DNA from 4 places in the Dactylosporangium sp. NPDC048998 genome. Region 1 is predicted to be linked to each of the others. Evidence: riboswitches for the same ligand, from Rfam matches in the RefSeq annotation. Region 1 holds a riboswitch; each other region holds the start of a gene.
What was found. Region 1 has a riboswitch for cobalamin ahead of cobN (cobaltochelatase subunit CobN). Riboswitches for the same ligand answer to the same signal wherever they lie in the genome.
Positions count from the first base shown of each region.

Region 1 (7,466 bases):
GTTAATGGGCAATTGGCTCGCGCATCCCGGAGGGACCATGAAGTTTCTGGCCATCACCCTCATCGTGTACGACGGGAAGAAGTCGCCGCGGGATCGCCTGCGCGAGGTCGTGGACAACGCCGTCCTCGCCGAGGAGCTCGGCTTCGACGGCTTCGGCGTCGGTGAACGCCACGAGCGGCCGTTCATCTCGTCCTCGCCGCCGGTCGTGCTCAGCCACATCGCGGCCCGCACCGCCACGATCCGGCTCTTCACCGCCGTCACCACGCTCAGCCTGCTCGACCCGGTCCGTGCCTTCGAGGACTACGCGACCCTCGACAACCTCTCGGACGGGCGGCTGGAGCTGATCGTCGGCAAGGGCAACGGCGCGGCGCAGGCGAAACTGTTCCACGTCACGGCCGAGGACCAGTGGGACCGCAACCGCGAGGGGTACGAGCTGTTCACCCGGCTGTGGCGGGAGGAGCGCGTCACCTGGTCGGGCCGGTTCCGCCCGTCGCTGGAGGACGCCGAGACCTGGCCGCGTCCGCTGCAGCAGCCGATCCGGATCTGGCACGGCAGCGCCACCAGCAAGGCCTCCGTCGAGCTCGCCGCCCTGTACGGCGACCCGCTGTTCTCCGCCAACGTGACCAACCCGGTCGAGCCGTACGCGGAGCTGGTCGAGCACTACCGCGAGCGCCTCGCCTTCCACGGCCACGACCCGGCCACGGCCCTGGTCGGCGCCGGCTCGGCCGGACTCTACGTGCACGAGCGCTCGCAGGAGGCGATCGAGACGTACCGCCCGATCTTCAACACCCGCCTGGAGACCTTCCGCCGCTTCGGCGTCGAGCCGGTCTTCCCGACGCTGGAGGACGCGATCGAGCGCAGCTCCATCCTGGTCGGCAGCCCGCAGCAGATCATCGACAAGGTCCACCGGTACCACGACCGCCTCGGCCACGAGGTCATGCACGTGCAGGCCGACGCCGACGGCCTGACCGACAAGCAGCACCGTGCGTCACTGGAGCTGTTCCAGGCCGAGGTCGCGCCCGTCCTGCGCCGCGAGATCCCCAGCCGCCCGTTCCCGGCCGTCCGGCCGTCACCCTGACCGCCGCGCGGTCCGTGCCGGGCAGCGAGGCGCCGTCGTCAGCGGCGGCGCTTGTGCTGGGCGCGGCGGGCCAGCGGGGCGTCGTCGAGGATGACGATGCACTTGTTCTCCAGCCGGACCCAGCCCCGGCTGGCGTACTGCGCCAGAACCTTGTTCACCGACTCCCGGGACGCGCCGACGAACTGGGCCAGCTCGGTCTGGGTGAGGTCGTGCACGACCCGCGTCGCGCCGTCCTCGACCACGCCGAACTGGTTGGCGAGCTGGATGAGCTGGCCGGCGACCCGGCCGGGCACGTCGGTGAAGAGCCGGTCGTGGACGGTGGCCCGGTTGCCGCGGATCCGGCGGGCGACGACCTGCAGCAGCTGCTCGGCGACGCGCGGGCGCTGGGCGATCCAGCGGTACAGGGCGGTCTTGTGCAGGCGGGCCAGCCGCGCGCCGGACACGACCGTCGCGGTGGTGACCCGCGGGCCGCCGTCGAGCAGCTCGATCTCGCCGAACTGGTCCGCCGGGCCGAGCAGCGCCAGTAGCCCCTCGCGGCCGTCGTGGGAGCGGCGGCTGAGCTTCACCTTGCCGTCCAGCAGGACGTAGAGGTAGTCGGCGGTCTCGCCCTCGCGGAACAGCACCGTACGGCGCGGGGCGTGGACGATCTCGAATTCGCGTTCGAGCGACTCGGCCTCGTCGGGGTCGGCGTACTCGAACAGCCCGGCCGTGCGCACGAGCTCGGGTGAATATGTCGGTGACATCGGCCCTCCCGGAGCGGCGCGGTACCAAGTACCGTTATGACGGTACTTGATCCCAGAGCGGCGAGGCAACAGCCAGTCCGACGATGCGCGAGGATGGCACGGTGACCGGAATCCCCGTACGAGAGCGCCTGGTCGACGCGGCGTTGGACCTGTTCGACGAGCGCGGCTACGAGCAGACGACCGCCGACGAGATCGCCGACCGCGCCGGCGTCGGCCGCACGACGCTGTTCCGGCACTACCGGTCCAAGGAGGACGTGATCTTCCCGGACCACGACCGGCTCGTCGCGGCCGTGCGTGAGCGCCTGGCCACCTCCAGCGCCGAGACCGCGCTCGTCGCGGTGACCGACGCGGTACGGCTGGTGCTGCTGCGCTACGTCGAGGAGGGCGACCGGGCCCGGCGCCGCTACGCGCTGACCAGCCGGGTAGCCGCCCTGCGCGACCGCGAGATCGCCAGCGTCGCGCGGTACCAGCGGCTCTTCCGCGAGTTCATCGCCGACTGGATGGGCCCGGCCCCCGGCGCGGCGCTGCGCGCCGAGCTGATGGCCGCCGCCGTGGTCTCGGCGCACAACCACGTCCTGCGCCGCTGGCTGCGCCGCGACGCCGCGGACCCGGCCGCCGAGCTGGACGCGGCCATGGCCCAGGTCGTCTCGCTGTTCACCCGCCCGGACGAGCCCGCGGGCGACGGCGGCTCCACGGTCGTCGTGCTGCGCGACCACCGCGACCCCGAGTACGTCGCGGCCACCATCCGCCGGGTCCTGCAGCAGCCCTGAGGCCTAGCCGGGTGGCGGGGGCCTCAGGCGGGGTAGCGGCGCGGGGTCCAGACCACCGGCGTCGCCGCGCCGCGGTCCTGCAGCCGCGTCTGTGACGAGCCGACGATGAGCAGGGTCCGCATGTCCACCTCGGCCGGATCGAGGTCGGCGAGGCGCACCACGCGGACCGACTCGGCCGGGCCGCCGACGTCGCGGCCGAGCACGACCGGGGTGTCGGCGGCGCGGTGGCGCAGCAGCAGCTCCCGGGCGGCCTCCACCTGCCAGGTCCGCGTGCGCGAGCCCGGGTTGTAGACCGCGATGACCAGGTCGGCGCGGGCGGCGGCCTCCAGCCGGCCGGCGATCACGTCCCACGGCTTGAGGCGGTCGGACAGCGACAGCACGCAGAAGTCGTGGCCCAGCGGGGCGCCGACCCGGCTCGCCACCGCCTGGGCGGCGGTCAGGCCGGGCAGGACCCGCACCGGCACGTCCTTCCAGCGCGGCTCGGCCGCCACCTCCAGCACGGCGGCGGCCATCGCGAAGACGCCCGGGTCGCCGGAGGAGACCACCGCGACCCGGCGGCCTTCCTTGGCCAGCGCCAGTGCGAACTCGGCGCGCTCGGCCTCGACGCGGTTGTCGGAGGCGTGCCGGCGCTGCCGCGGGTTGTCCGGGACCCGCGCCAGATAGGGGCCGTAGCCGACGAGGTCCTCGGCGGCGGCGAGCGCGGCCTGCGCCTCCGGGGTGAGCCAGTCGCGGCCGGCGGGCCCCAGGCCGACCACCACGACCTCGCCCTGCCCCGGCGCGGGGGCGGCCTCGGCGAGCGCGGCCGCGGTCTCCTCGTGCACGCGGGAGGGCAGCAGGGCCAGGGAGAAGTACGGCACCGTCGCCGGGTCCACCTCGGCCAGCGGGGCGATGCGCTCGCCGGGGGTGGTGGCGCGCTCGACGTACCAGGCGTCGCCGAGCCGACCGGCGCGCTCGAGCGCCTCGCGGACCGGGCCGAACGTGCGGCCCAGCTTCAGTACCGCCGCGGAGTCGGTGGCGGCCAGGCGCTCGGCGAGTTCGTCGGCGGGCAGCGTGCCGGGCAGCACGGTGAGGATCTCGTCGCGCTCGACGAGGGGGCGGCCCAGCACGGCCGACGCGCCGGACACGGACGTCACGCCGGGGACGACCTCGGTGGGGTACCGCCGGCAGAGCCGCTTGTGCATGTGCATGTACGACCCGTAGAAGAGCGGGTCGCCCTCGCACAGCACCACGACGTCGCGGCCGGCGTCGAGGTGCGCGGCGAGGCGGGCCGCCCACGCGTCGTAGTGCTCCTCGATGACGCCGCGGTAGTCGGGGGTGTCCTCGGTCGTCACCGGATAGACGAGTGCCTCCTCGATCTGGTCCGCACGCAGGTACGGCGCGGCGATCGAGCGGGCGATGCTGCGCCCGTGCCGGGCGCTGTGGTACGCGACGACCGGCGCCGCGGCGATGAGCCGGGCGGCCTTGACCGTCACGAGCTCCGGGTCGCCGGGGCCCAGACCGACACCGAAGAGCCTGCCGCTGTCCACCGTGGTCATTCCTTCTCGTCCGCGATCGCGTTGACGGCGGCGGCCGTCATCGCGCTGCCGCCCCGGCGGCCGTGCACCACCAGGTGTTCCAGCCCGGAGCCGGCCAGGGCCGCCTTCGACTCGGCCGCGCCGATGAACCCGACCGGGATGCCGAGCACCGCGGCGGGGGTGCCCGCGCCCTCGGCGACCAGCTCCAGGAGGCGGAACAGGGCGGTCGGCGCGTTGCCGATGGCGACGACGGCGCCGTCGATGCGGCCCCGCCAGAGTTCGAGGGCCGCCGCGCTGCGCGTGGTGCCGAGCCGCTCCGCCAGCCCCGGTACGCCGGGATCGCGCAGCGTGCACACCACGTCGTTGTCCCTCGGCAGCCGCGCGCGGGTCACCCCGGACGCGACCATCTCGGCGTCGCACAGGATCGGCGCCCCGCAGCGCAGCGCCGCGCGCGCGGCCGCGACGACGCCGGGGGAGTAGCCGACGTCGGCGGGCAGGTCGACCATGCCGCAGGCGTGGATCATGCGGACCGTCACCTGCGCCACGTCGGCGGGCAGCGCGGACAGGTCGGCCTCGGCCCGGATCGTCGCGAACGAGCGCCGGTAGATCTCCGCGCCGTCGCGGATGTACTCCGCCGGCAGGTCGCTGCGCTGCGTCATACGACCGCGCTCCGGTACCCGGCGGGCGTCGCGAGCATCTCCACGTGCCTTCCTCTCGGCGCGCCGCAGCGCCGTTCGCAGCCGACCCAGTGCACCGGCACCGCGCCGGGCTCCCGTGCGCCGGCGGCGGCCACGGCGGCCCGGGCGTCCGCGCGGACGTCGGCGAGTGCCTTGGCGCAGCCCGGCCGCCCGGCGCACGCCGTCACCCCGGCCCATGGCGAGGCGGGGTCGGCGGTGAGCCCGGCGGCGGCCAGTCCGGCGACGGTCGAGTCAGCTTCTTCCATCGGTACCGCGGGGACGACAACGGTCCGCCAGGGCGTGACGATCATCTCCTTCGCCGCGCCCGCCAGCGCCGCCGACTGGGCGCCCGCGAGCAGGCCCAGCGGCACGGCCACGACCACGCCGTGCGCGGACACGCCCGGCTCGACCGGCCCCGTCGCCGGGAGGTCCTCGCCCGTCAGCACGGCCCGCAGCCGGGCCGCGACCCGCGCGGGCCCGTCCGCCAACTCGGCCAGCCGCCAGGCCCGGGACCCCTGCGCGGCCCGCTCCGCCAGGAAGGCCAGGGCGGCCCGGACCAGCAGCTCGGCGCCGCCGGAGGCGCTGGTCGGGGCGCCGGCCAGGACCAGCCGCGAGCCGTGCAGCCCCACGTCGCCGAGCAGCGGGGTCACGTCGCCGCGGCCGTCGTCGATCGTGGCCAGGAACCGGCCCGGCAGGCCGGCCAGCTCGGGGGTCGCGCACAGCCCGGCGTCGAACGCCTCGACCAGCCGTTGGACGGCGGGGCCGCCCAACGGGGACGCGATGATGTTGCGCACACGTTCGTGCGACGCCGAGGGCAGCAGCCCGGCGTCGGTCAGCCGCGCCGCGAGCTCGTGCTCCGCGCCCGGACGCAGCGCCCTGACCTGCACGTTCCCGCGCGAGGTGAGCTCCAGCGCCGGGTCGCCCAGCTCCGCGGCGGCCGCGCGCAGCACCTCCAGCCGCGCGGCGGTGAGCCGCCCGCCGGGCAGCCGGACCCGCGCCAGCCCACCGTCGGCGGCCTCGTGCACCTGCACGGCGCCGGGGCACCGATCGGGGGCGTCACGTCCGTTGGCAGCCTGCACGGGCCGGATACTACCTGCGCTTGACGCGGCGCACGCTCGTCGCGCAGAGTTGGGCCTGCTGTACCACGGCGACGTGTGGAGGAACCCGGTGCGAATCCGGGACGGTCCCGCCACTGTGACCGGGGAGTGAGCCTCCAGCGACGACGGCCACCGGGGTGCATACCCCCGGGAAGGCCCGGGGGCGAGCGCCGATCCGGGAGCCAGGAGACTCTCCGCCGCCGGACCCATCCCGACCGACTTGGGGCGCGGACCCCGAGGGAGGACCCCGGCGTGATCCTGCTGCTGTCGACGTCCGACACCGACCTGCTCAGCGCGCGCGCCAGCGGCGCGGACTACCGGCTGGCCAACCCCTCCCGCACCGCGGTCGAGGACCTGCCCGGGCTCGCCGGCGGCGCCGACCTCGTCGTCGTGCGCTTCCTCGGCGCGTACCGCGACTGGCAGGACGGCCTCGACACGCTGCTGGCCACCGGCCTGCCCGTGGTGATCCTCGGCGGCGAGCAGGCCCCCGACGCCGAGCTGATGAGCCACTCCACGGTGCCGGCCGGCCTCGCCGCGCAGGCCCACGCCTACCTCGCCTTCGGCGGCCCGGCCAACCTCGCCGAGCTGCACCGGTTCCTCTCCGACACCGTCCTGCTGACCGGCCACGGCTTCGCCGCGCCGGTGGAGACCCCGGCCTGGGGCGTGCTGGAGCGCTCGGGCCGTCCAACTCCAGCCGGCGGCCCCGGGCCGGACGGCCCGACGGTCGCGGTCATCTACTACCGCGCGCACCACGTGGCCGGAAACACCGCGTTCGTCGAGCGCCTCTGCGACGCGATCGAGGCCGAGGGCGCCCGCGCGCTGCCGGTCTTCGCCGCCTCGCTGCGCACCGCGCCGCCGGAGCTGCTCGACACGCTGCGACGGGCCGACGCGCTGGTGGTGACCGTGCTCGCGGCCGGCGGCACCCGCCCGGCCGACGCCCAGGCCGGCGGCGAGGACGAGGCGTGGGACGTCGGCGCGCTCGCCGCCCTCGACGTGCCGATCCTGCAGGGCCTGTGCCTGACCAGCAGCCGCGACTCGTGGGATGGTAACGACGACGGGCTCTCGCCGCTGGACACCGCGACCCAGGTGGCGATCCCCGAGTTCGACGGGCGGCTCATCACGGTGCCGTTCTCGTTCAAGGAGATCGACGAGGACGGCCTCACCGTCTACGTCGCCGACCCCGAGCGCGCCGGCCGCGTCGCCGGGATCGCCGTCGCGCACGCACGCCTGCGCGGGCTGGCCGCCGCAGACAAGCGCGTGGTGGTCATGCTCAGCGCGTATCCGACCAAGCACTCGCGCATCGGCAACGCCGTCGGCCTCGACACGCCGGCCAGCGTCGTGCGGCTGCTCGAGGCGATGCAGCGGCAGGGGTACGACCTGGGCGAGGGCTTCCCCGCCGACGGCGACGCGCTGATCCACGAGCTCATCGCCGCGGGTGGCCAGGACGTCAACTGGCTGACCGAGGAGCAGCTGCGGGGCAACCCGGTGCGCATCTCCGCCGAGCGGTACGGCGCCTGGTTCGCCACCCTCCCCGAGGACCTGCGCGCCGCGATGGAGCGGCACTGGGGCCCGGCCCCCGGCGAGCTG
Region 1 covers NZ_JBICTV010000005.1:551,659-559,124, forward strand. Annotated here, with positions in the region: gene ACGFI8_RS16340 (LLM class flavin-dependent oxidoreductase) at 38-1,078, shown strand; gene ACGFI8_RS16345 (Crp/Fnr family transcriptional regulator) at 1,117-1,821, opposite strand; gene ACGFI8_RS16350 (TetR/AcrR family transcriptional regulator) at 1,923-2,591, shown strand; gene ACGFI8_RS16355 (precorrin-2 C(20)-methyltransferase) at 2,615-4,126, opposite strand; gene ACGFI8_RS16360 (precorrin-8X methylmutase) at 4,123-4,764, opposite strand; gene ACGFI8_RS16365 (precorrin-3B synthase) at 4,761-5,861, opposite strand; cobalamin riboswitch at 5,940-6,072, shown strand; gene cobN (cobaltochelatase subunit CobN) at 6,132-7,466, shown strand, end outside.

Region 2 (7,466 bases), on a different contig from region 1:
TCGGCTTGTCGGTCGGGATCGCCACCTCCACCTTCGTGGTGCTGGCGTCGTCGCGTTCGGTGGGCACGCGGAACGTCACCTTCGCGTAGCCGCCCTGGAAGGCCGTGTTCGGGTTGACGGTGACGTGCGCGGAGGCGGTGGCCGGGAAGGCCAGGGCCGCGGCGACGGCCGCGGCCGCGGCGACACCGGTGCGGACCACGTGGGTCAGGCGCATGGCGAGCGTTCCTCTCGGGATACCGGGGATGTGTCGCGCGGATAGTCGCCACACATCCCCGCGAAGTTCCCGATCGGAACTACAGGTCCGACGGATCGGCGTACGCCGTGCCCACCGCGGTCACCGCGAACAGGCCGACCGCCAGCACGTGCACCGCCGTGCACCACAGGCAGATCGCGTTCAGCGTGAACAGCTCGGCGAAGACCAGGTAGAAGACGAAGAGGACGCCGATCGAGGCGAGGGCCAGCCGGCCGTAGCGGACCGCGGGGAGCGTGGAGCGCCACAGGGCCGGTAGCGAGAGGACCAGCATCGCCACGAAGTACACGAGGCCGAGCACCGCCACCGGGATGCCGAACACCGCCGACTGCTCCGAGGTGGTGACCTTCAGGCAGTTCAGCGCGCCGGTCTCCGGGCAGGCCAGGGTGGTCGACGAGGTGAAGTGCTCGATCGTGAGGTACACCGAGACGCCCAGGCCGGCCACGGCGAGCACCAGCGACGCGAGCGGCACCCAGGACTGCACGAGCCGCCGGTCGATCGCGACTTCACTTGCCGACATTGGTGAACTCCCCTTGGAAGGCCTTCACGGCGGCGCTGGAACACACGTCGGTGGGCTGGTCGCCCGTCATCCGGCAGATCAGGGCGGTCAGGGCGTTCGCGTTGCCGTTGACGGCCCCGCCGAGCTGGCTGTTCGGGTCCTGGATCGCGCTCACCACCTGGGCGTGCGTGTGCCCCTGCAGCAGTTGGGGGCTGAACGTGGCGCCGCCCAGCAGCGCCTTGTTGCCGAAGTCCATGAACGGGATCGTGCCGGCGGACTGCTGCGACACGAACGGCGGCGCGTTGTACTTCTGCACGACCGCCGCCTGCGCGTCGGTGAGCTTGTCCAGCGTCCCGTACGTGCCGTTCTTGCGCACGTTCGTGCTCGTCTCCACGCCCTGGAAGGCGATGTACTGGCTGGTGTAGGTGGCGCCGTGGAACGACAGGGTCGGCGTGTTCGGAAACACGTCGTCGGCCGCCGACGTGGTCAGCCCGAGGTTGCTGAACGTGCCGAACCGCGACAGCGCGACGACCACCGGCCAGCGCTGCGCGGCGCAGAACGGGCAGTACTCGGCGCCGACGTAGAGGATGAGCGGCTTGCCGCCGTCGGTGAGCGGGGGCTGGTCGGTGATCACCGAGGGCAGCACCTGGGCGGAGCCCTTGCCGACGGAGTCCAGCGTCGCGGCCGGCACCGTCGTCACCCCCTGGACGATCTCGGCGGCCGCGGCGCCGGTGGGCAGCGCGCTCGGCGCCTCCTGGCCGCCGCCGGTACTGCCGAGCTTGACCACGATCATCACGGCGAAGATCAGCAGCACCACGCCGATGGCGGAGTACGCCGTGCGCATCCGGCCGCGCCGGGCGTTCGACCGCTCCTGGATCATGCGCATTCGGCGCGCGTATTCGCGCGAGTCGCGTTGCCGTTTGGACACGCGGCCACCTTCCGGATCCGTCGGTATTCCACTTAGTCGCACGCGACGCGGCGAAGGTTCCCAGATCTCGCGAAAGATCACCCGCCGACGACCGATCGTAGGCGACCGGGCGCGCACCGGACCGGGTCGAAGGTCCCGGATGCGGGGCTCCGAAGGCCCTACAGTCGGCAGGAACATCGTCGTGCACGGATGCGAAGGGACGATTCGAGAAATATGCAGAGAAGACACCTGCTCGCGGCGGCCGGGGGAGCCGTCGCCGGCGCCGCCGGGCTCGCCGGGACCGCCGCGGCGGCCCCCGCCGGCGGCAGCGCGCTGCGCCCCGGCAAGACCCGCCTCATCAGCCTGTCGCACGTCAACGACCCGGCGAAGACGAACATCTACCCCGGCGACCCCGAGTTCACGCTGGAGACCATCGCCACGATCGAGAACGAGGGGTACTACCTGCAGTACGTCCGGGAGGGCGAGGCGACCGGCACGCACTGGGGCGCGCCCGGCCACTTCAACGCCGGCGAGCCGCTCGCCGACGAACTCGACCCCAACGACCTGTTCCTGCCGGCGGTGAAGATCGACGTGCGGGACAAGTGCGCGCGCAACGCCGACTACGCGCTGACCGTCAACGACGTGAAGCAGTGGGAGCGCCGGCACGGCCGCATCCCCGACGAGTCCATGATCATCATGTGGACCGGCTGGGAGTACAAGTGGGGGACCCCGGCCTTCCCCAACCTCGACGCCGACGGCGTGCTGCGCCAGCCCGGCTTCGCGCCGGAGACCGTGCAGTGGTTCATCGACACCGGCCGGATCGGCCACAACGGCGGCACCGGGATCGACACGTTCGGCCCCGACCTGGGCACCGACCCGGAGTTCCGCGCCTCGCTGCTGGTGTACCAGCGGCACCGGGTCAGCCTGGAGATCCTCGCCGGGCTCGCGCACTTCCCTGCGACGGGCGCGTCGGTGCTCTGCGGCGGCTTCATCAACCACAAGGGGTCGGGATCGACCGCCCTCATCTTCGGGGTGATCCCGCCGGGCGTGCGGGTGTGATGCGTGTGTGAATCGACACGGGCCGGTGCTCACGGGCGCCGGCCCGATTGACGTAAGGAGTGCCCGGCTCTTAGTGTCTGACGTGTGACGGTGTGAGGGAAGCTGGTGCAAGTCCAGCACGGTCGCGCCACTGTGAGCCGCTTCTCGCGGTGAGTCAGGGTACTCCTCCGCCACGACGCCCCATCCAGACGAGGGACGCACGATCCCTGAAGGAGGCCCACCGATGAGCTCCATCTCCGGCGCCGAGACGCCCCAGGCGACCACCACTCCGCTGGTCCTGCCGATCTCCCGCTCGCTGTTCTGGCTCGGCGGCACCGCGCTGCTCGCCCTGCTGGTCTACTACTTCGTCGGCATCGACCAGGGCGCCGTGTCGATCTTCGGCAACGACGCCCACGTGCACGAGTTCGTGCACGACGGCCGCCACTTCCTCGGCTTCCCCTGCCACTGAGCCGGCGCCCGCCCACAATGGAAAAGCGACTCATCCTGCGCGGCGTGCTGGCCGGCGCAGTCGGCGGCGTGCTCGCGTTCGTCTTCGCCCGGATCCTCGCCGAGCCCCTGATCCAGCAGGCCATCGACTACGAGGAAGGCCGCTCGCACGCCCTGGGCGAGGGGCACGAGCACGAGATGTTCAGCCGCACCATCCAGGAGAACGTCGGCATCGGCGCGGCGCTGATCCTCTTCGGCGTCGCGATGGGGGCCCTGTTCGCCGTCGCGTATGCGATCTGCCTCGGCCGGGTCGGGCGTGTCCGGGCCCGGCCGCTCGCCCTGCTGGTGGCCGCGGCGGCGTTCACCGGGGTCTACCTGGTGCCGTTCCTGAAGTACCCCACGAACCCGCCGGCGGTCGGCAACGACGCCACGATCGGGCTGCGCAGCTCGCTGTACCTCGTCCTCACCGGCGCCTCCGTGGTGCTCATGATCCTGGCGACCTGGCTCGGCCGCCGGCTGCACCCGAGGTTCGGCACGTGGAACGCGGCCCTGCTGGCCGTCGGCGCCTACGTGGTGGCGATCGGCATCCTGTTCGCGCTGCTGCCGGACCTGGGCGACCTGGACGCCAACAAGGAGCTGCACCAGTCGACCGAGACGCCCCTGCCGCTGCTCGACGGCGACGGGAAGATCATCTTCCCGGGCTTCCCGGCCGACCTGCTCTACCAGTTCCGCCTGTACGCGGTCGGCGCCCAGCTGCTGATGTGGGCCGCGATCGGCCTCGTCTTCGGTACGTTCGCCGAGCGCCTGCTGGAGCGGCCGCGGGTCGCCGAGCGCCCCGCGGCGGTCACGCTGGCCTGAGCACGCAGTCGCCGCACGTGCCCCCGCCGGGGATGCGGTAGTACAGGCAGCAGTTGCGGCGGCGCAGCGACCCCTGCCCGCCGGCCCCCTGCCCGACGATCGCCATGCCGGCCAGTGGCGGCCTGCCCAGCAGGTCCGCCACGGCCGGCCACGCGCCCTTCGGCAGCTGCCCGGCCGCCCCGCCCAGCGCGGAGGCGACGTTGCCCCACAGCACCTGCGGCGAGAGCCGGAACCGCGCCCGGAACACCTCCAGCAGCGGGGCCACCAGGCCGAGCACCGCCACGTCGAACAGGTCCGCGGCCGGCCGCGCCTCGACCGCCCGCGCGGCGATCGGCAGCGGCCCGCCGGGCACCGGCCGCCACCACAGGTCGGCCGGCGTCACCCCGCGGATCGTCCCCTCCAGCGACTCCGCCAGCAGCGGCGACAGGAGCCGCGACGCGTACCCGAGGAACAGCACGGACGCGACCACGCGCTCCGGCACTGCGTCCTCGGCGAGCCCGAACATCGCCACCAGCGCCTGCCGCGACACCGCCACCCGCTCCGCCACCACGCCGGGGTCGAGCAGCTCGGCGAACGGGCGCCAGCCGGCCCCGGCCTCGGGGTCCTCCCAGACGAAGTACGGGTTCACGCCCGTACCCTATCCGCCGGCTCGGGATCCCGGCGGTTGGTTGAACCTTGAACGGCCTCGTGGTGTAGACCCGTGTGGGGAGGCCGTCGAGAGGGGCTGCGCGTGACGCGCGACGAGGAGCTCATGACCGCGCTGTACACCGAGCATTACGGTGTGTTGCTCGCCTTCGTCTCGCGGTACGAACGGGACCGCCACCGCGCCGAGGACCTCGTGCAGGACACGCTCCTGCGCGCGTGGCGGCACATCGAGCGCATCGACGTCACGCGGGACACGACCCGGGCGTACCTGCTCACCATCGCCCGCAACGTGGTCAGCAACGCATGGCGGGCCGACCAGCGCCGCCCGAAGCTCGTCTCCGATCCCGACGCGCTCACCGCCGTCGCCGACCCCGACAACGTCGACGCGCTGGTCGAGGGCTGGCTCATCCGCGCCGCGCTCGACCGCCTCTCCGCCGAGCACCGCGACGTGATCAGGTCCGTCTACTACGACGGCCGCACCGTCGCCGACACCGCCAAACGCCTGGCGGTACCGGAGGGCACCGTCAAGTCGCGCGCGTACTACGCGGTCCGAGCGCTGCGAGCGGTGTTCGAGGAGATGGGAGTCTTACGGTGACCGGCGGGCACGAGGCGGTTCGCCGGCTGCTCGGGGCGTACGTCCTCGGCGGCATCGACGACGACGACCAGGCCACGGTCGACGCGCACCTGTCCACGTGCGCCGAGTGCCGGGCCGAGGTGGGGCGGCTGGCGGCGGTACCGGAGCTGCTGCAACGCCTGCCGCCGGGCCCGGCGGCGCCGCTCGAGCCCCCGTCGCGCGCCGGCCTGGACGCCCTCCTGCGCCGGGCCCGCCCCCGCCGCCTGCCGGTCGTCGCGCTGACCGCGCTGGCTACGGCCTGCGTCGTGCTGGCCCTGGTCGCGGCCGTCCTGTCGCTGCGCCCGGTCCGTCAGGCGCAGCCGCAGGCCCAGCCCTCGGCGACCGCCCCGGCGGGCACGGTGGTCCAGATCGTGGCCGCGGAGGGCAGTGGCCTGTCGGGCCGGGCGACCCTGGTCCCGCGCCAGTGGGGCGTGTCAGTGTCGCTGGAGCTGGCCGGCCTGCCGGGCGAGGGCCCGTACGTGATGCGCGTCCTGGGTCGCGGCGGCCAGGCCGAGCAGGCGGCGTGCTGGGGCCGCACGACGACCGCCCAGGCCCGGGTCACCGGGGCGAGCTCGATCCAGCTGTCCAACGTCGACTCGATCACGGTCTCCGACCACGACGGCAGCCTGCTCGGCTCCGCCCGCCTCGCCTGACCAGGCACCCCGCGCGGCGGCGGTTTTCGTCAGGTTGCGAAACGGGTGGCCGATGGTTGCGGCGTGGAGGCCACAGGCAAGCGTAAGGGGCTGTACTCGCAGGGCGGGCTGGCCGCGCGGCCGGTGGCGCGTTTCCGACACTGCTGGCGGCAAGCAGCGGACTCACCTGATCTCGGTGCCGCCGTTAGGGTCTTCGCAGGGCCCGCCGCCGGTAAGGAGAGGACAACGCAGTGACCGGTTTCCGCCACGACCTGGCGCAGCTGTTGAAAGCCAGGTTCCCGGTCCTGTACGTCGAGTCGTACGAGGAGCACCGGGTGCTCTCGGAGCTCGCCGCCGTCGCCTCCGACGCGGCGCTGGTGCGCACCCCGCGGCCGGTCTGGACCTGGTCGGCGACGAGCGGGCTGCTGCAGCCCGACGGGGTGGCCCAGCAGTACACCACCGAGCCCGACAACGCCCTGGAGACCGTGCTGCGCATCCAGCAGCCGGGCCTGTTCGTCTTCCGCGATCTGCACAACTCGCTCGGCGGGGACGTGCCGGTGCTGCCGACCGTGGTGCGCCGGTTGCGCGACATCGCGGCGGGGTTCAAGGCCGGGGTCGCGCCGCGCACGCTCGTCATCGTCGCGCCGGTCCTGCGGATCCCGGCCGACCTGGAGAAGGACGTCACGATCGTCGACTTCCCGCTGCCCAGCGAGGCGGAGATCCGCGGGGTGCTGGAGGGGATGATCGCGAGCAACGCCGCCGGCGGGCGAATCCGCATCGACCTCGACCCGATCGGCCGGGAGAAGTTCGCCAAGGCGGCGGCCGGGCTCACGCTGAGCGAGGCGGAGAACGCGTTCGCCCGGGCGATGGTCAACGACGGCGTGCTCGACCTGAGCGACCTGGACGTGGTGCACGAGGAGAAGCGGCAGGCGGTCCGCAAGGCCGGCGTGCTCGAGTACGTCGACGCGGACGTGCGGCTGGACCAGGTCGGCGGGCTGGAGAACCTCAAGCGCTGGCTCGCCAAGCGGGACAACTCGTGGCTGGCCGCGGCCTTCGAGTACGGGCTGCCCGCGCCGAAGGGCGTGCTCATCACCGGCGTGCCGGGCTGCGGCAAGTCGCTGACCGCCAAGGCCGTCGCCGCCGCGTGGGGGCTGCCGCTGCTGCGGCTGGACATCGGGCGCGTCTTCTCCGGGCTGATCGGCTCCAGCGAGCAGAACATGCGCACCGCGCTGCGCACCGCCGAGGCGAGCGCGCCGTGCGTGCTGTGGGTGGACGAGATCGAGAAGGGCTTCTCCACCAGCGCGAGCAACGACGGCGGTACCACGAACCGGGTCTTCGGCACGTTCCTGACCTGGATGCAGGAGAAGACCGGGTCGGTGTTCGTCATCGCCACCGCCAACGACATCGAGCGGCTGCCGCCCGAGCTGCTGCGCAAGGGCCGCTTCGACGAGATCTTCTTCGTCGACCTGCCCAGCCGCGCGGAGCGGGCCTCCATCTGGGAGGTGCACCTGCGGCGGCGGCTGGCGCGGCCCGCGGTACAGGGCCATCTGCACCTCGACGAGCCGCTGCTGCGCGAG
Region 2 covers NZ_JBICTV010000022.1:99,436-106,901, forward strand. Annotated here, with positions in the region: gene ACGFI8_RS34495 (YcnI family protein) at 1-214, opposite strand, end outside; gene ACGFI8_RS34500 (vitamin K epoxide reductase family protein) at 294-770, opposite strand; gene ACGFI8_RS34505 (DUF929 family protein) at 757-1,677, opposite strand; gene ACGFI8_RS34510 (cyclase family protein) at 1,891-2,715, shown strand; cobalamin riboswitch at 2,770-2,905, shown strand; gene ACGFI8_RS34515 (CbtB-domain containing protein) at 2,939-3,163, shown strand; gene ACGFI8_RS34520 (CbtA family protein) at 3,181-3,999, shown strand; gene ACGFI8_RS34525 ((2Fe-2S)-binding protein) at 3,986-4,627, opposite strand; gene ACGFI8_RS34530 (sigma-70 family RNA polymerase sigma factor) at 4,730-5,239, shown strand; gene ACGFI8_RS34535 (anti-sigma factor family protein) at 5,236-5,910, shown strand; gene ACGFI8_RS34540 (AAA family ATPase) at 6,141-7,466, shown strand, end outside.
Region 2: linked by a shared signal. The riboswitch ahead of ACGFI8_RS34515 (CbtB-domain containing protein) and the one ahead of cobN (cobaltochelatase subunit CobN) in region 1 are both predicted to bind cobalamin.

Region 3 (7,466 bases), on a different contig from region 1:
CCGCAGCCGCGCGCCGGCGAAAATCTTGGCGATCGCTCCCACCTCCAGCAGCTACATCCCCTACGTCCAGCTATAACACCGATGTCAATCCAAGTCTTCACAAGTTAGCGATTTGGCCGCACAACTTTGCAGGACTTGGCTGTTTCCGTCCCTCGACCGGCCGATCACGCCCGTGTGACCGTGGGGGTGTAACCCATCAGCGATCGAGGGGGCACACGATGGACGCAGTGGAGCAGTTGCGGCAGGAGTGGCAAGCCGACCCGCGATGGCATGGGGTACAGCGCAGCTACGGTCCGCAGGACGTGGTGCGACTACGCGGCGCCATCCAGGAGGAGCACACCCTGGCCCGCCGCGGCGCGGAGCGGCTGTGGCAGTTGCTGCACGACGAGGACTACGTCCACGCGCTCGGCGCGCTCACCGGCAACCAGGCCGTGCAGATGGTCCGCGCCGGGCTCAAGGCCATCTACCTCTCCGGCTGGCAGGTCGCCGCGGATGCCAACCTCGCGGGCCACACCTACCCCGACCAGAGCCTGTATCCGGCCAACTCGGTGCCCGCGGTCGTCCGCCGGATCAACAACGCCCTGCTGCGCGCCGGGCAGATCAGCACGGCCGAGGGCGCCGACCCGCAGACCGACTGGCTGGCCCCGATCGTCGCGGACGCCGAGGCCGGGTTCGGTGGCGTGCTCAACGCGTATGAACTGATGACCGCGATGATCGTGGCGGGCGCGGCCGGGGTGCACTGGGAGGACCAGCTCGCCGCCGAGAAGAAGTGCGGTCACCTCGGCGGCAAGGTGCTCATCCCCACCGGGCAGCACATCCGGACCCTGCAGGCGGCCCGGCTCGCCGCCGACGTCGCCGGCGTGCCGTCGCTGATCGTCGCGCGCACCGACGCGCAGGCCGCGACGCTGCTGACCACCGACGTCGACGAGCGAGATCGGCCCTTCGTCACGGGTGAGCGCACCGCCGAGGGGTTCTACCGGTTCCGCAACGGCGTCGAGGCGTGCATCGCCCGCGGCCTGGCCTACGCGCCGTCCGCCGACCTGCTCTGGATGGAGACCAGCACGCCGGACCTCGAGGTCGCCCGCCGGTTCGCCGACGCGATCAAGCGGCGCTTCCCGGACCAGATGCTCGCCTACAACTGCTCGCCGTCGTTCAACTGGCGCAAACACCTCGACGACGCGACGATCGGGAAGTTCCAGCGGGAGCTCGGGCACATGGGGTACAACTTCCAGTTCATCACCCTGGCGGGCTTCCACGCCCTCAACTACTCGATGTTCGACCTGGCCCGCGGCTACGCCGCCGACGGCATGCCCGCCTACGTCGCGCTGCAGGAGCGGGAGTTCGCCGCCGAGGCCGACGGCTACACCGCGGTCAAGCACCAGCGCGAGGTCGGCACGGGCTACTTCGACCTGATCAGCACCGTGCTCAACCCCGCGGCCGAGACGACCGCCCTGCGGGGGTCCACCGAGACGGAGCAGTTCGCTTGACATCCTCCCCTCCCTAAAGGGGAGGGGATTCCCTGGGTCGCCCCAGGGGTTTCCTGCTTCACCGCCGACCGCCCCGTCCGGGAGGACTCCCGTTGAGGTCTTACACCAGCTCCACAGGCCGTCACCGCCAGCCCGGCGGCCAGAAGGTTGCGTGCCGCGTTCACGTCCCGGTCGTGGACGGTGCCGCACCGGCACGTCCACTTCCGAACGGTGAGCGGCATCTGTTCGGCCAGCGCGCCGCAGGCCGAGCACAGTTTGGAGGACGGGTACCAGCGGTCGACCACGATCACCTCGCGGCCATACCAGTCGGCTTTGTACTCCAGCATGGTCCGGAACTGCCGCCACGCCGCGTCCGAGATGGCACGGGCCAGCGTGCGATTCTTGACCATGTTTCGGACGGTCAGGTCCTCGATCACGATCGTTTGATTGTCACGAACGAGCCGAGTGCTCAGCTTGTGCAGATGGTCGCGCCGCCGGTCGGCGATCCGGGCATGGACGCGGGCGACCTTGACCCGAGCCTTCGCCCGGTTGCTGGAGCCCTTCTCCTTGCGGGCCAGGTTCCGCTGGGCGCGGGCCAGCCGCGCCCGGTCGGCGCGCTCGTGCCGCAGGTTGGGGATCTTCTCCCCGGTGGAGAGGGTGAGGAGGCTGTCCAGCCCGGCGTCGACCCCGACAGCGGTGTCCACCGCCGGGGCGTCGGGGATCATGTCGTCGCAGAGCAGGGACACGTACCAGCGCCCGGCCGCGTCCTGCGACACGGTCACCGTCGACGGCGACGCCCCCTCCGGCAGCGGCCGGGACCACACGATGTCCAGCGGCCCGGCCATCTTCGCCAAGATGAGCCTGCCGCCACGGAACCGGAACGCGCTGGTGGTGTACTCCGCCGACCGCCGGGACTTCTTCTTCGACTTGAAGCTCGGGTAGCCGGCCCGGCCGGCGAAAAAGTTCGCAAACCCGGACTGCAGATGCCGCAACGCCTGCTGCAACGGCACCGACGAGACGTCGTTGAGGAACGCGAGTTCCTCGGTCTGCTTCCACGCGGTCAGCATCGCCGAGGTCGCGTTGTAGTTGACCCGCTCCCGCCGCAACGTCCACGCCTCGGTGCGGGCCGCGAGGGCCAGGTTGTAGACCTTCCGGACGCACCCGAACGTCCGGGCCAGCTCGGCGGCCTGCGCGCCGGTCGGGTAGCAGCGGTACTTGAACGCCCGCTTCACCGTCCTGGACACGCCTCACATCTTGGCCGATCTATTTTGTGGACCTGCGGTGACACGCGGGCAGACGCCGATCCGCCATGGCGGCGCATCAGCTTTCCTGTCCTGCTCCGCAGGGGTTCCGTTTCCTCCCCCGCCTGAAGGCGGGGGTCTCCACGGAAGGAATCCGATGAGGTACAAGATCATCGGCCCGCCGGCCGAACGATACGACGAGATCCTCACCGCCGAGGCGCTGGACTTCCTGGTCGCCCTCGACGAGCGCTTCGCGGCTCGGCGGGCGGCGCTGCTGGACACCCGGCGGGCCCGCCGCGCCCGGTTTACCACCGGCCAGCTGCCCGACTTCCTGCCGGAGACCGCCCGGATCCGCCAGGATCCCACCTGGCGGGTGGCACCACCCGCGCCGGGGCTGACCGACCGGCGGGTCGAGATCACCGGCCCGCCCGACCGCAAGATGACCGTCAACGCCCTCAACTCCGGCGCGCGGGTCTGGCTGGCCGACTTCGAGGACGCCACCGCACCGACCTGGCACAACATCATCGGGGGGCAGCTCAACCTGATCGACGCGCTGGATCGGCGGATCGACTTCACCGACGAGCGCGGCAAGCGGTACGTCCTCGGCGACGACCCGGCCACGATCGTCGTCCGGCCGCGCGGCTGGCATCTGGTGGAGAAGTGGATCGCGGTGGACGGACGGCCGATCTCGGCCAGCCTGGTCGACTTCGGCCTGTACCTCTTCCACTGCGCGCGGCGGCAGCTCGACGCCGGTTCAGGGCCGTACTTCTACCTGCCGAAACTGGAGGACCACCGAGAGGCCCGGCTGTGGAACGACGTCTTCGTCTTCGCCCAGCAGTATCTGGGCCTGCCGCAGGGCACCATCCGGGCCACGACGCTGATCGAGACGATCACCGCCGCGTTCGAGATGGAGGAGATCCTGTACGAGCTGCGTGAGCACTCGGCCGGGCTGAACGCGGGCCGCTGGGACTACATCTTCAGCATCATCAAGAACTTCGGGCAGTGGACGGACTTCGTCCTGCCCGACCGTTCCGACGTCACCATGACCGTGCCGTTCATGCGCGCCTACACCGAACTGCTGGTGCGCACCTGCCACCGGCGCGGCGCACACGCGATCGGTGGCATGGCCGCGTTCATCCCGAGCCGGTCGCCGGACGTCAACGAGGCGGCCGTCTCCCGGGTGCGGGCGGACAAGCAGCGTGAGGCCGGCGACGGGTTCGACGGGTCCTGGGTCGCCCACCCGGGCCTGGTCGAGGTGTGCCGGGACGAGTTCGATGCGGTCCTGGGCGACCGTCCGAACCAGCTCGACCGGCTTCGCGACGACGTCGTGGTCACCGCCACCGACCTGCTCGCCGTCGACAAGACCCCGGGACAGGTCACCGCCGACGGACTGCGGTCCAACGTCGCCGTGGCCTTGCGGTACGTCGACGCCTGGCTCGGCGGCACCGGCGCGGTGGCGCTGTGGAACCTCATGGAGGACGCGGCGACCGCCGAGATCGCCCGCTGCCAGGTGTGGCAGTGGCTGCACCACCGCACGCCGCTCGCCGAGGGTGGCTGCGTCACCGACGATCTGGTCCGGTCGCTGCTGGCCGAGGCCCTGGCCGACCTGGTCGCGGGGCGCGAGGGGCCGGACCGCGACCGCGCCGTGGCGGCGGCCGGTGTCCTCGAGCGCACCGCGCTGCAGGAGTCCCTTCCGCCGTTCTTCACCACGGACGCGTACGCCCGGCACCTCGCACCGTCCAGCCGGTCCGGAGCGGACGGCTGACGAACGACCCAAGTTCACGCATCGACGCCGGTGACGCTGTGACGTTCACCGGCGTCGCGCTGTCACGCAGCCGGCCAGTTTGGTTCCACCCGCCGGAGTGACGCAGCACACGCGACACGCCGGCACATCATCTGGTGTTGTGCATTCGCAGGCGTACCCATATATGGTGTTGACCGCAGCTGGTCCGGCCGCCTGTCAGGGTGGCCGGGGCAAGAGGGAACCCGGTGCGAATCCGGGACTGCCCCGCAGCGGTGAGTGGGAACGACCGCCGTCACACAAGCACTGGGCGCGAGCCTGGGAAGCGACGGCCAGTAGGCACGAGCACGACGCCCGCGAGTCCGAAGACCTGCCAGCGCGCCGCGCACCGACCGGTGCGCGGCGGTCGAAGGCCGCGCGGGACGGCCGACGCCATCAGCCGGGCCCGCGCCGCATGCCGCCGCGGGGCTCCGGCGGCGTCTCCCCGCGCGTCCGGCGACCTCGCCGATGGGTGTGAGGAGAGGGGATCGCGATGCGGGTCCGGAAACGCAACGGCGACGCCGAGGCGGTCGACGTCAACAAGATCGTGCGGGCCGTCGAGCGGTGGGTCGCCGACCTCGCCGACGTGGACCCGCTGCGGGTCGCCACGAAGACGATCAGCGGGCTGTACGACGGCGCGACCACCGCCGAGCTGGACCGGCTGTCGATCCAGACGGCGGCGGAGCTGACCGGCGAGGAGCCGCAGTACTCGAAGCTCGCGGCGCGGCTGCTGGCCGCGTTCGTGGACAAGGAGGTCCGCGGGCAGGGGGTGGCGAGCTTCAGCCAGTCCATCGCGTACGCGCACGGGCTGGGGCTCGTCGGCGACGACACGGCCGAGTTCGTGACCCGCAACGCCCGCAAGCTCGACGACGCCGTGGACCCGGCCGGGGACCTGCGCTTCGAGTACTTCGGGCTGCGCACCGTCGCCGACCGGTACCTGCTGCGCCACCCCGAGACCCGCCTCGTCGTGGAGACGCCGCAGTACTGGCTGCTGCGCGTGGCCTGCGGACTGTCGGCGAACCCGGGCGAGGCGATCGCCTTCTACCGGCTGATGTCCAGCCTCGCCTACCTGCCGAGCTCGCCGACGCTGTTCAACTCGGGCACCCGGCACACCCAGATGTCCTCGTGCTTCCTGGTCGACTCGCCGCGTGACGAGCTCGACTCGATCTACGAGCGCTACCACCAGGTCGCGCGCCTGTCGAAATTCTCCGGCGGCATCGGCATCTCGTGGTCGCGGGTGCGCGGGCGGGGTGCGCTGATCCGGGGCACCAACGGCAGGTCGAACGGGATCGTGCCATTCCTCAAGACCCTCGACGCCGGGGTCGCGGCGGTCAACCAGGGCGGCCGGCGCAAGGGCGCGGCCTGCGTGTACCTGGAGCCGTGGCACCCGGACGTCGAGGAGTTCCTGGAGCTGCGGGACAACACCGGCGAGGAGGCCCGCCGCACCCACAACCTCAACCTCGCCAACTGGATCCCGGACGAGTTCATGCGCCGCGTCGAGGCCGACGAGGACTGGTCCCTGGTCGACCCCTCCGACGCACCCGAACTACCGGACCTCTACGGCGAGGACTTCGACGCGGCGTACCGGGTCGCCGAGAAGAAGGCGGTCCGCACCGTCAAGGCGCGCGATCTGTACGGCAGGATGATGCGCACCCTCGCGCAGACCGGCAACGGCTGGATGACCTTCAAGGACCCGTCCAACCGCCTGTCCAACCAGACCGGGGCGCCCGGCAACACCATCCACCTGTCAAACCTGTGCACCGAGATCGTCGAGGTCAACAGCGACGACGAGACGGCGGTGTGCAACCTGGGCTCGATCAACCTCGGCGCGCACGTCACCACCGGCGGCGTCGACTGGGAGAAGCTGCGCGACACGGTGCGCACCGCAGTGGTCTTCCTCGACCGGGTCATCGACATCAACTACTACCCGTCGGCGCAGGCGGCCGCGTCCAACCCGCGCTGGCGGCCGGTCGGGCTCGGCCTGATGGGGCTGCAGGACGCGTTCTTCGCGCTGCGGCTGCCGTTCGACTCCGCCGCGGCGCGCGAGCTGTCCACCCGCGTGCAGGAGGAGATCTTCCTGACCGCGCTGGAGACCTCGGCGGACCTGGCCGCTCGCCTGGGCGCCCACCCCGCCTACGCCGAGACCCGCGCCGCCGGCGGTGTGCTGCACCCCGACCTGTGGGGCGCCGAGCCGGCTCAGGCCGAGCGCTGGGCGGCGCTGCGGGCCCGGATCGCCGAGCACGGGCTGCGCAACTCGCTGCTCGTCGCGATCGCGCCGACGGCGACCATCGCCTCGATCGCGGGCTGCTACGAGTGCATCGAGCCGCAGGTGTCCAACCTGTTCAAGCGCGAGACGATGTCGGGCGAGTTCCTGCAGATCAACACGTACCTCGTGCGCGAGCTCAAGGCCCGCGGGCTCTGGACCGCGCCGATCCGCGAGCAGATCAAGCGGGCCGAGGGCTCCGTGCAGGGCATCGCCGAGCTGCCCGCCGACGTGCGGGAGCTGTTCCGCACGGCGTGGGAGCTGCCGCAGCGGGCCCTGATCGACCTCGCCGCCGCCCGGGCGCCCTACATCGACCAGTCCCAGTCGCTGAACCTGTTCGTGAGCGCGCCGACGATCGGCAAGCTCTCCTCGATGTACCTGCACGCCTGGAAGTCCGGCCTGAAGACGACCTACTACCTGCGCTCCCGCCCTGCGACCCGGATCCAGCAGGCGACGGTCTCCATCACCGCGCCGGCCGTCTCGCTCGTCGCCGCCCCGGCGGAGGCCGTCGCGTGCTCGCTGGAGAACCCCGAGTCGTGCGAGGCCTGCCAGTGAGCCTCCTCGACCCCGGCATGGACCTCACCCTGCGGCCGATGCGCTACCCGCACTTCTTCGACCGGTTCAAGGACGCCATCAAGAACACCTGGACCGTCGAGGAGGTGGACCTGCACAGCGACCTGCCCGACCTCGACCGGCTCACCCCGGCCGAGCGGCAC
Region 3 covers NZ_JBICTV010000047.1:17,091-24,556, forward strand. Annotated here, with positions in the region: gene ACGFI8_RS44120 (short-chain fatty acyl-CoA regulator family protein) at 1-42, opposite strand, end outside; gene aceA (isocitrate lyase) at 219-1,487, shown strand; gene ACGFI8_RS44130 (RNA-guided endonuclease InsQ/TnpB family protein) at 1,400-2,710, opposite strand; gene aceB (malate synthase A) at 2,865-4,472, shown strand; cobalamin riboswitch at 4,636-4,841, shown strand; partial or broken gene ACGFI8_RS44140 (ribonucleoside-diphosphate reductase subunit alpha) at 4,981-7,305, shown strand; gene ACGFI8_RS44145 (ribonucleotide-diphosphate reductase subunit beta) at 7,323-7,466, shown strand, end outside.
Region 3: linked by a shared signal. The riboswitch ahead of ACGFI8_RS44140 (ribonucleoside-diphosphate reductase subunit alpha) and the one ahead of cobN (cobaltochelatase subunit CobN) in region 1 are both predicted to bind cobalamin.

Region 4 (7,466 bases), on a different contig from region 1:
AAGTACGGCGTGGCTCGGATCTCCGTCCGCGTAGCAGAACTCGGCCAGGTGACTGGTATTTAACGCCGTTAACCTCGCGCCTTCGTTCAGCACGACGTCCGAGGCGTCGCCGGGGGAGGCAGACGCGACGCCCAGGCAGCCGCGCCTTGTGGGACGACGCCACCTGAGTTCCGTCTGGTCTCCGGCTCGATCGACCCAGTCGGCCGTCAGCGACGGGTGACTGCCTGGCCGGCGGTCCCGCGCGTGCTCGTGCGCGGTTCGGCCGGCAATGCGGGAAGGGGTGCCCAGAGCAATCGTTCCCATCGCCCCGGTGGGCGGCTGTGCAGCACCTGGGCGGCCGCCGGCTCGGCTCGGGCGAACGACGCGAGCACGCCGACCGCTGCCAACGTTGCGACGAGCGAGGTACCGCCCTTGGAGATGAACGGCAGCGGGACGCCGGTGATGGGCATCAGTCCTATGACCCCGCCAATGTTGATGACGGCTTGGCCGGCGATCACGAAGATGATGCCGGTGGCCACCAGGCGGCGGAAGGTGTCGTCAACCCGGGCGGCGATGCGGAGGCCGGTGTAGGTGAGGGTCGCCAACAGGGCCAGTACCACGAAACAGCCGACGACGCCGAGTTCCTCGGCGATGACGGCGAAGATGAAGTCGTTCTGCGCCTCCGGCAGGTGCCCCCATTTGAGGTGTCCGCCGCCGAGGCCAACACCGAACCAGCCGCCGTTGGCGATGGCGTACACGCCGCGGAAGAACTGGTAGGCGGGCCCGTTGCGGTCAGCGGCAGACGGGTCGAGGAACGTGGTCAGCCGCGCGACCCTGTAGCTCTTGCCGGGCATCGCGATCAACGTGACCATGCCGGCTGCGATACCTGCGAACAGGACGGCGAACACTCGAGTGTGCACACCGGCGACGAACAACATCCCGGTGACCATGACCAGCAGACACGCCATGCTACCGAAATCGTTGAGACCGACCAGACCCAGCAGCAAAACGGTGACCGGCAACAACGGAAAAACGAGGCTGCGCCAGGCGACGATGTCCTTGCCCTTCCGCGCCAGCACGTCCGCCGCCCACACGGCGAGGGCCAACTTGCCCAGCTCGGAGGGCTGCAGTTGCACCGAGCCGAATGACAACCACCGGTCCTGGGCGTACACCGGGCCGAGGTGCAGTGGACGCGGTACACCGTCAGGGTCTGACCGCAGGCGTGCCATGAACTCGAGTGCGTCAACGGCGAACATCGACAGAATGGCCAACCACACCCCGACGGGCGCCATCGCACGGTAGGTGCGTACCGGTAGGCGCTGGCACCACCAGAATGCGCCCAGGCCCACGACGGCCCCAACGCCCTGCTGGACCACCGGCGAGTATGCGTTTCCGGTTCGCCCAAGAGCATCGACGCTGGTAGCCGAGAAGACCATGACCAGCCCGATGACGAGCAGCAGCCCGCTGCACGACAGCAGGAGATAGTAGGAGGCGAGCGGCCGCTGCAGCAGCCCTCGCAGGGTGACCAGGCCACCCCTGACCCGAAGCGTGTTCAGCCCTCCAGCCGCCGGATCAGCGCGATCGGGATGCGCGACCGCAGCAGCCTCTTCAGGCTTGCGTATCGGCTTGTTCGCCAACGGGGACTCCAAGGGACCAACGGCCGCTTCGGCCGGCGCCGGAGACCGCGATCACCACAGCCGCTGGGCCCCCGATGCAGTGTGGGGAAAGACGTCACGCAGCTACGGACGGCATCGTGGTCCCGTCCCGCCAGGTAGACAACGTACAGGCTATTTGCGTGGCGACGCAAATATCTGGCGCCCACGCAGCCGAGGCGCGGTACGAGTCGTTGACGCCATCTGGCTCTCGGATGCCATCCCGCAGACGCCGGCCGCCGCTGTGCATAGAGTTGGCCGCGTCGGGGTCGAAGGCCGCCATGACCAGCAGGAAGGCCAGGACGTATGGCGTCAGTTTTCGATCTGGTCCGCTACGGCGGGCCGCCCGCGCCCAGCCTCGCCGCCGCACCGCACGCGTGGCGGGTCGACCCGCTGGTGCTGGCGGCCGTGCTCGTCGCCGCGGGCGGCTACCTGTTCGGCGTGTGGCGGGTCCGCCGCGCCGGCGGGCAGTGGCCCGTCGCGCGTACCCTCGCCTTCTTCGGCGTGGGTCTGGTCGCCCTCGCGGCGACCACGATGGGCTGGCTCGGCGTCTACGCCCCAGTGCTGTTCTCGGCGTACGCGATGCAGGTGGTCGCGCTGCTCATGGTGGTCCCGCTGCTGCTGGCCCTGGGCCGGCCGATCGAGCTGGCCAAGGCGGCACTCGGGCCGGCCGGGTCGGCGAGGCTCGACACGGTCCTGCACAGCCGCCCGGCCCGCCTGTTCACGGTGCCGGTGGTCAGTCCGCTGCTGCTCGCCCTGATCCCGTTCCTGGTCTTCTTCACGCCGTGGTACCAGGCGACGCTGCAACATCCGGTACTCGCGTCGTTGACCCACCTGGCGCTGCTGCTAGCCGGGCTGGCCGTGCTCGTGCCGATCTGGGAGGCTGACACCATCGCGGCACCCGTGCCGTACCTGCTGGCCCTCATGTTCGCGCTGATCGAGCTGCTCGCCGACGCCGTGCCCGGCATCGTCATCCGGCTCGACACCCACGTGATCGCTGGCGCGTACCTCGCCACCCTTGGCCGCCCCTGGGGTGGGAGCCTCCTGCACGACCAGCAGCTCGGCGGCGACTTCCTGTGGTGCATCGGCGAGGCCGTCGACGTGCCGTTCCTCGGTCTGCTCCTGCTGCAATGGGTCCGGGCCGACGCCCGCGAGGCCCGACGCGTCGACGAGGCACTGGACGTGGCCGGGGCGGACGGCGGCACCGGCGCGCCCGGCGACGAGGACGGGGGGTTCGGCGTCGAGCGGCCCTGGTGGGAGACGGACGCCTCGGTCTTCGGCGACCGGGCCGCCCAGTTCCAGCGTCGCGATCACGACTGAGGCCAAGTCCGGCGGCGTCGAGCCGCTGCCTGCCACGAGGTCGTCAGGGTGGCGCAGGCCATGGTGACGGACGGCGCGCGGTGTGGTTAGGGTGTCCTGGCCGTGGTGTTCGGGAAGCCGGTGTGAGACCGGAGCGGCCCTCGCCACTGTGATCGGGATGCCGGAGGCCACCGCAAGGTCACTGGGCGCGAGCCTGGGAAGGCCGGCCGCCGGCGCACCACCCGTCAGCCAGGAGACCGGCCACGGCACCCGAACGACCCGTCCACGAGGTGCTGGAAGGCGGTCCCGCTGTGCGGTCCCCTGCGTCCTGGCGCGCTCTCGCGCCGCTGTCCGTTCTCATCGTCCTGCTCACCGGCTGCTCCGGCACCGAGCCCCGCGCCACGGCGTCCGCGTCGGCCGGTCCGGTGGCGCTGACCAACTGCGGCACGCCGGTCACGATCAGCGAGCCGCCGGCGCGGGCCGTCACGATGAACCAATCCGCTACCGAGATCATGCTGGCACTCGGTCTGCAGGACCGGATGATCGGCACCGCGTACCTCGACGACCAGGTCCTGCCCGAGTACGCCGCCGCCTACGCCAAGGTTCCGGTGCTGGCCAAGGAGTACCCGGCGAAGGAGAAGCTGCTCGAGGCCGCGCCGGACTTCGTCTACGGGTCGTTCTCCAGCGCCTTCGGCGACGAGGGTGTCGGCGACCGTGGCGAGTGGCAGAAGCTGGGCATCGGCACGTACCTCTCGCCCGCCGGCTGCCCGAAAGAGACCCGGCCGGCGAAGCTGGCGATGGATGACGTGTTCACCGAGATCCGCGAGATCGCCGCGATCTTCGGCGTGCAGGACCGGGCCGAGGCACTGATCAGCGACCAGCAGGCCCGCATCGCGAAGGCCGCGGCGGGCGCCAAGGGGGCCAAGGTGCTGTGGTGGGACGGCGGCAGCGACGCGCCGAGCGTCGGCGCCTGCTGCGGCAGCCCAGGCATGATCATGACGGCGGCCGGGGCCGTCAACGCCTTCGCCGACGTCACCGGCAGCTGGGCGGACACCAGCTGGGAGACCGTCGCCGAGCGCAACCCGGACGTCATCGTGCTCGTCGACGCGAGCTGGGACCAGGCCACGGCCAAGCAGTCGTTCCTGGAAAACAACGCGACGCTCAAAGATCTGCCCGCGGTCAAGGCGAAGCGGTACGTCGTGCTGCCGTTCTCCTCGACCTCGGCGGGCGTGCGCAACGTGCTCGCCGTCGAAGCCCTGGCCCGCGGTATCAGCGGAGCGGGCAGCTGACCGCCGTCACCACCCGCGCGGACGCGGCACGGCCCCGGGCGCTGCGGACGGTGGGAACCGTGGCGGCGGTGCTCGTGCTGGCGGCTGTTCTGCTGCTGTCGGTGGGCACGGCGGTGACGTTCGGGCCCGCGGACCTGTCGCAGGGCACGGTTTGGGCCGTCATCGCCGACCACCTCGGCCTGATACACGCCGACGTGCCGCTGCTGCGCGACCACATCGTGTGGGAGCTGCGCCTGCCGCGGGTGCTGGGCGCCGCCGTTGTCGGCGCCGGGTTGGCCTCCTGCGGGGCGGTCATGCAGACGGTCACCCGCAACCCGCTCGCCGACCCGTACCTGCTCGGGGTGTCGTCCGGGGCTTCGCTCGGCGCGGTCGCCGTCCTCGTCCTCGGCATCGGCACGGGGGTCATGGCGCTCTCCGGCGGCGCGTTCGCCGGCGCGATCGCCGCGTTCGCGCTCGTGATCGCCGCCGCCGGCCGGAAGGCGGTCCTGCGACCGACCCGAGTGGTGCTCGCCGGCGTCGCCCTCGCCCAGCTCTGCGCCGCGTTGACCTCGTTCGTGATCATCTGGGTGGCGGATCCGCACGCCACGCAGAGCATCACCTTCTGGCTGTCCGGATCCCTCGCCCGCGCCGACTGGACGGCCCTGGCCTGGGCCGCGCCGGTCCTCGCGGTCGCGCTCACCCTGCTCCTGCTACACGCCAGAGCGCTCAACGCGTTCGCGTTCGGCGAAGAGGCGGCCGCCACCCTCGGCGTCGACGTCGGCCGGGTCCGATGGCTGCTGCTGATCACCACCGCCCTGCTCACCGCGGTCCTGGTCGCGGTGAGCGGCGCGATCGGCTTCGTCGGTCTGATCCTGCCGCACGCCGCCCGGCTACTCACCGGCCCCGACCATCGGCGGCTGCTGCCGGTCGTCGTGCTCGCCGGGGCGATCTTCCTGATCTGGGTGGACACCGCCGCCCGGACCCTGTTCGAGCCCCGCGAGCTGCCGGCGGGCGTGCTGACCGCCCTGCTCGGGGTGCCCGCGTTTGTCGTCCTGCTGCGCAGGCGGGAGGTGAACGGCTGATGCTCGACATCCGCGACGTGTCGTGGGCGGTGCCAGCCGCCCGCATCCTCGAGGACGTGACCTGCGCGGCGCCGCGCGGCAGCCTGGTCGGCCTGCTCGGCCCCAACGGCTCCGGCAAGACCACCCTGCTGCGCGTCGTCGCCGGCCTCACCCCACCGACGTCCGGGACGGTCACCCTCGACGGCGACGACGTCACCGTGCTGCGCCGGGCCGACGCGGCACGACGGATGGCGCTGCTCGCGCAGTACACCGAGACCGATCTCGACCTGACCGCGCTCGACGTAGTGCTGCTCGGCCGCACCCCCCATCGCCGCTCCCGCTGGTCCGACAGCGACACCGACCGGGCGGCCGCCGCCGACGCGCTCGAACAGGTCGGCATGACCGCCTACGCCCACCGCACGTGGCAGACGCTGTCCGGCGGGGAACGCCAACGGGTCCAGCTCGCCCGCGCGCTGGCCCAGGAACCGCACCTGCTGCTGCTCGACGAACCCACGAACCACCTCGACATCGGCCACCAGCTCCAGCTGCTCCACCTGGTCCGCCGCGCCGGCATCACCACCTTCGCCGCCCTGCACGACCTCAACCTGGCCGCGATGTTCTGCGACCTCGTCGTGGTCCTGGACCGCGGCCGGGTCGCCGCGTCCGGGCCACCGCTCGACGTGCTGACCCCCGCCCTCCTCGCCGACGTCTACGGCGTGGACGCGCGGGTTACCGTGCACGACGGACACCCGGTCATCACCTACCGGCGACCGGCAGCATGAACGTCCTGCTGGTGGCCCGCTCCGTCACCCACCACGGCGGCCACCGGCTGCCTCTTCCCGTGCAACCTCGGCCCGCTCATCATCGTCCACCCCGACGACATCTGGTACGAACACGTCGACGCTGAACGAGCTGTCCCGGATCTCACCGTACGGGCCCTAATGGTATGTCCTGGCACCACCTCGATGTTCAGACGGCAGCTCAGAAGAAGGCACTACCAGGCCGTTACGTGGGTGACGCGGATGAACCTGACAGGCTCGCTGCCGTCGTTGCGGTAGCCGTAGTCCCGGTCGGTGGCGAGCCGCGCTGATGCACCCGCGTCGAGAACCGTGTCGTCGTGGCCGTCGGCGATCAGGGTGAGTACACCACTGATGACCAGAAACAGCTCTTCGCTGCCGGGCGGGTCCGGCTCTGCCCGGTAGGAGTCCCCGGGGACGAGAATCCAGTCCCACAAGGCTGCCGAGGGTCGCACTGTGCTCGCGGTGGACAGCACCGCGTGACTTCCGGCAGCGGAGGACCAGATACCGGTGGCGGTGCCAGGGGCGTTGACGACCAGTGAGCCGGGCCGGGTCTCGCGGGCCAGGGACGCGAAGTCGGTGCCGAGGGCGTGTGCGACCTTGGCGACGGTGACCAGGCTGGGGTTGGCCTCGCCGAGTTCGATGTGGCTGAGCATCCGCATGCTCACACCGGAGGCGTCGGCCAGCTGCTGCATCGTCATGCCTGCCTCCTGACGGCGCCGGCGGACCTCTTGGCCGACCCGTTCGATGAACGGGTCGCTCCAGCCGGCCTTCGTTTCCATCGACACCTCCGCACTCAGCCCGGTGGGCGCACGACCCGTCCACCACGAGCCCGGTCACAGCATGCAGCATATTGCACACGACAGGGGTCTGCACTATATTGCATGTACCGATGAAACAGAGTGCAGCTGCCCGGAGTTCGGTGACCGGCAGCTGATCACCTGCCTTGCTCCCGGCGCCTCCCCCGACCGCCACGACGTGGCTCGACCCTCAGGAGACCGACAATGACCTCCATTGCATCCGCCGCCGGTGGGTCGACCGAGTTCGACGTCGCTGCGCTGAGGGCGCAGTTCCCGTCCCTGGCCTCGGGCATTGCGCACTTCGACGGCCCGGGCGGCACACAGACGCCGCAGTCGGTCGCCGACGCGATCACCGCCACGATCACCGGCCCGCTGTCCAACCGCGGCACGGGCTCGGTGTCGGAGGCAAACGCTGACGCCGCGGTCACCGCGTTCCGGCAGGCCTACGCCGATCTGCTCGGCGTTCCCGCCCGCGGGATCGTCCACGGCCGCAGCGCCACGCACCTGACCTTCGACTTCTCCCGGGTGATCGCCAAGCAGTGGCGCCAGGGTGACGAGGTCGTCGTGAGCAGGCTCGACCACGACGCCAACGTCCGGCCCTGGGTGATCG
Region 4 covers NZ_JBICTV010000013.1:196,670-204,135, forward strand. Annotated here, with positions in the region: gene ACGFI8_RS27890 (FtsW/RodA/SpoVE family cell cycle protein) at 207-1,616, opposite strand; gene ACGFI8_RS27895 (cytochrome c oxidase assembly protein) at 1,938-2,951, shown strand; cobalamin riboswitch at 3,038-3,211, shown strand; gene ACGFI8_RS27900 (ABC transporter substrate-binding protein) at 3,242-4,219, shown strand; gene ACGFI8_RS27905 (FecCD family ABC transporter permease) at 4,279-5,280, shown strand; gene ACGFI8_RS27910 (ABC transporter ATP-binding protein) at 5,280-6,041, shown strand; gene ACGFI8_RS27915 (helix-turn-helix domain-containing protein) at 6,254-6,838, opposite strand; gene ACGFI8_RS27920 (cysteine desulfurase-like protein) at 7,061-7,466, shown strand, end outside.
Region 4: linked by a shared signal. The riboswitch ahead of ACGFI8_RS27900 (ABC transporter substrate-binding protein) and the one ahead of cobN (cobaltochelatase subunit CobN) in region 1 are both predicted to bind cobalamin.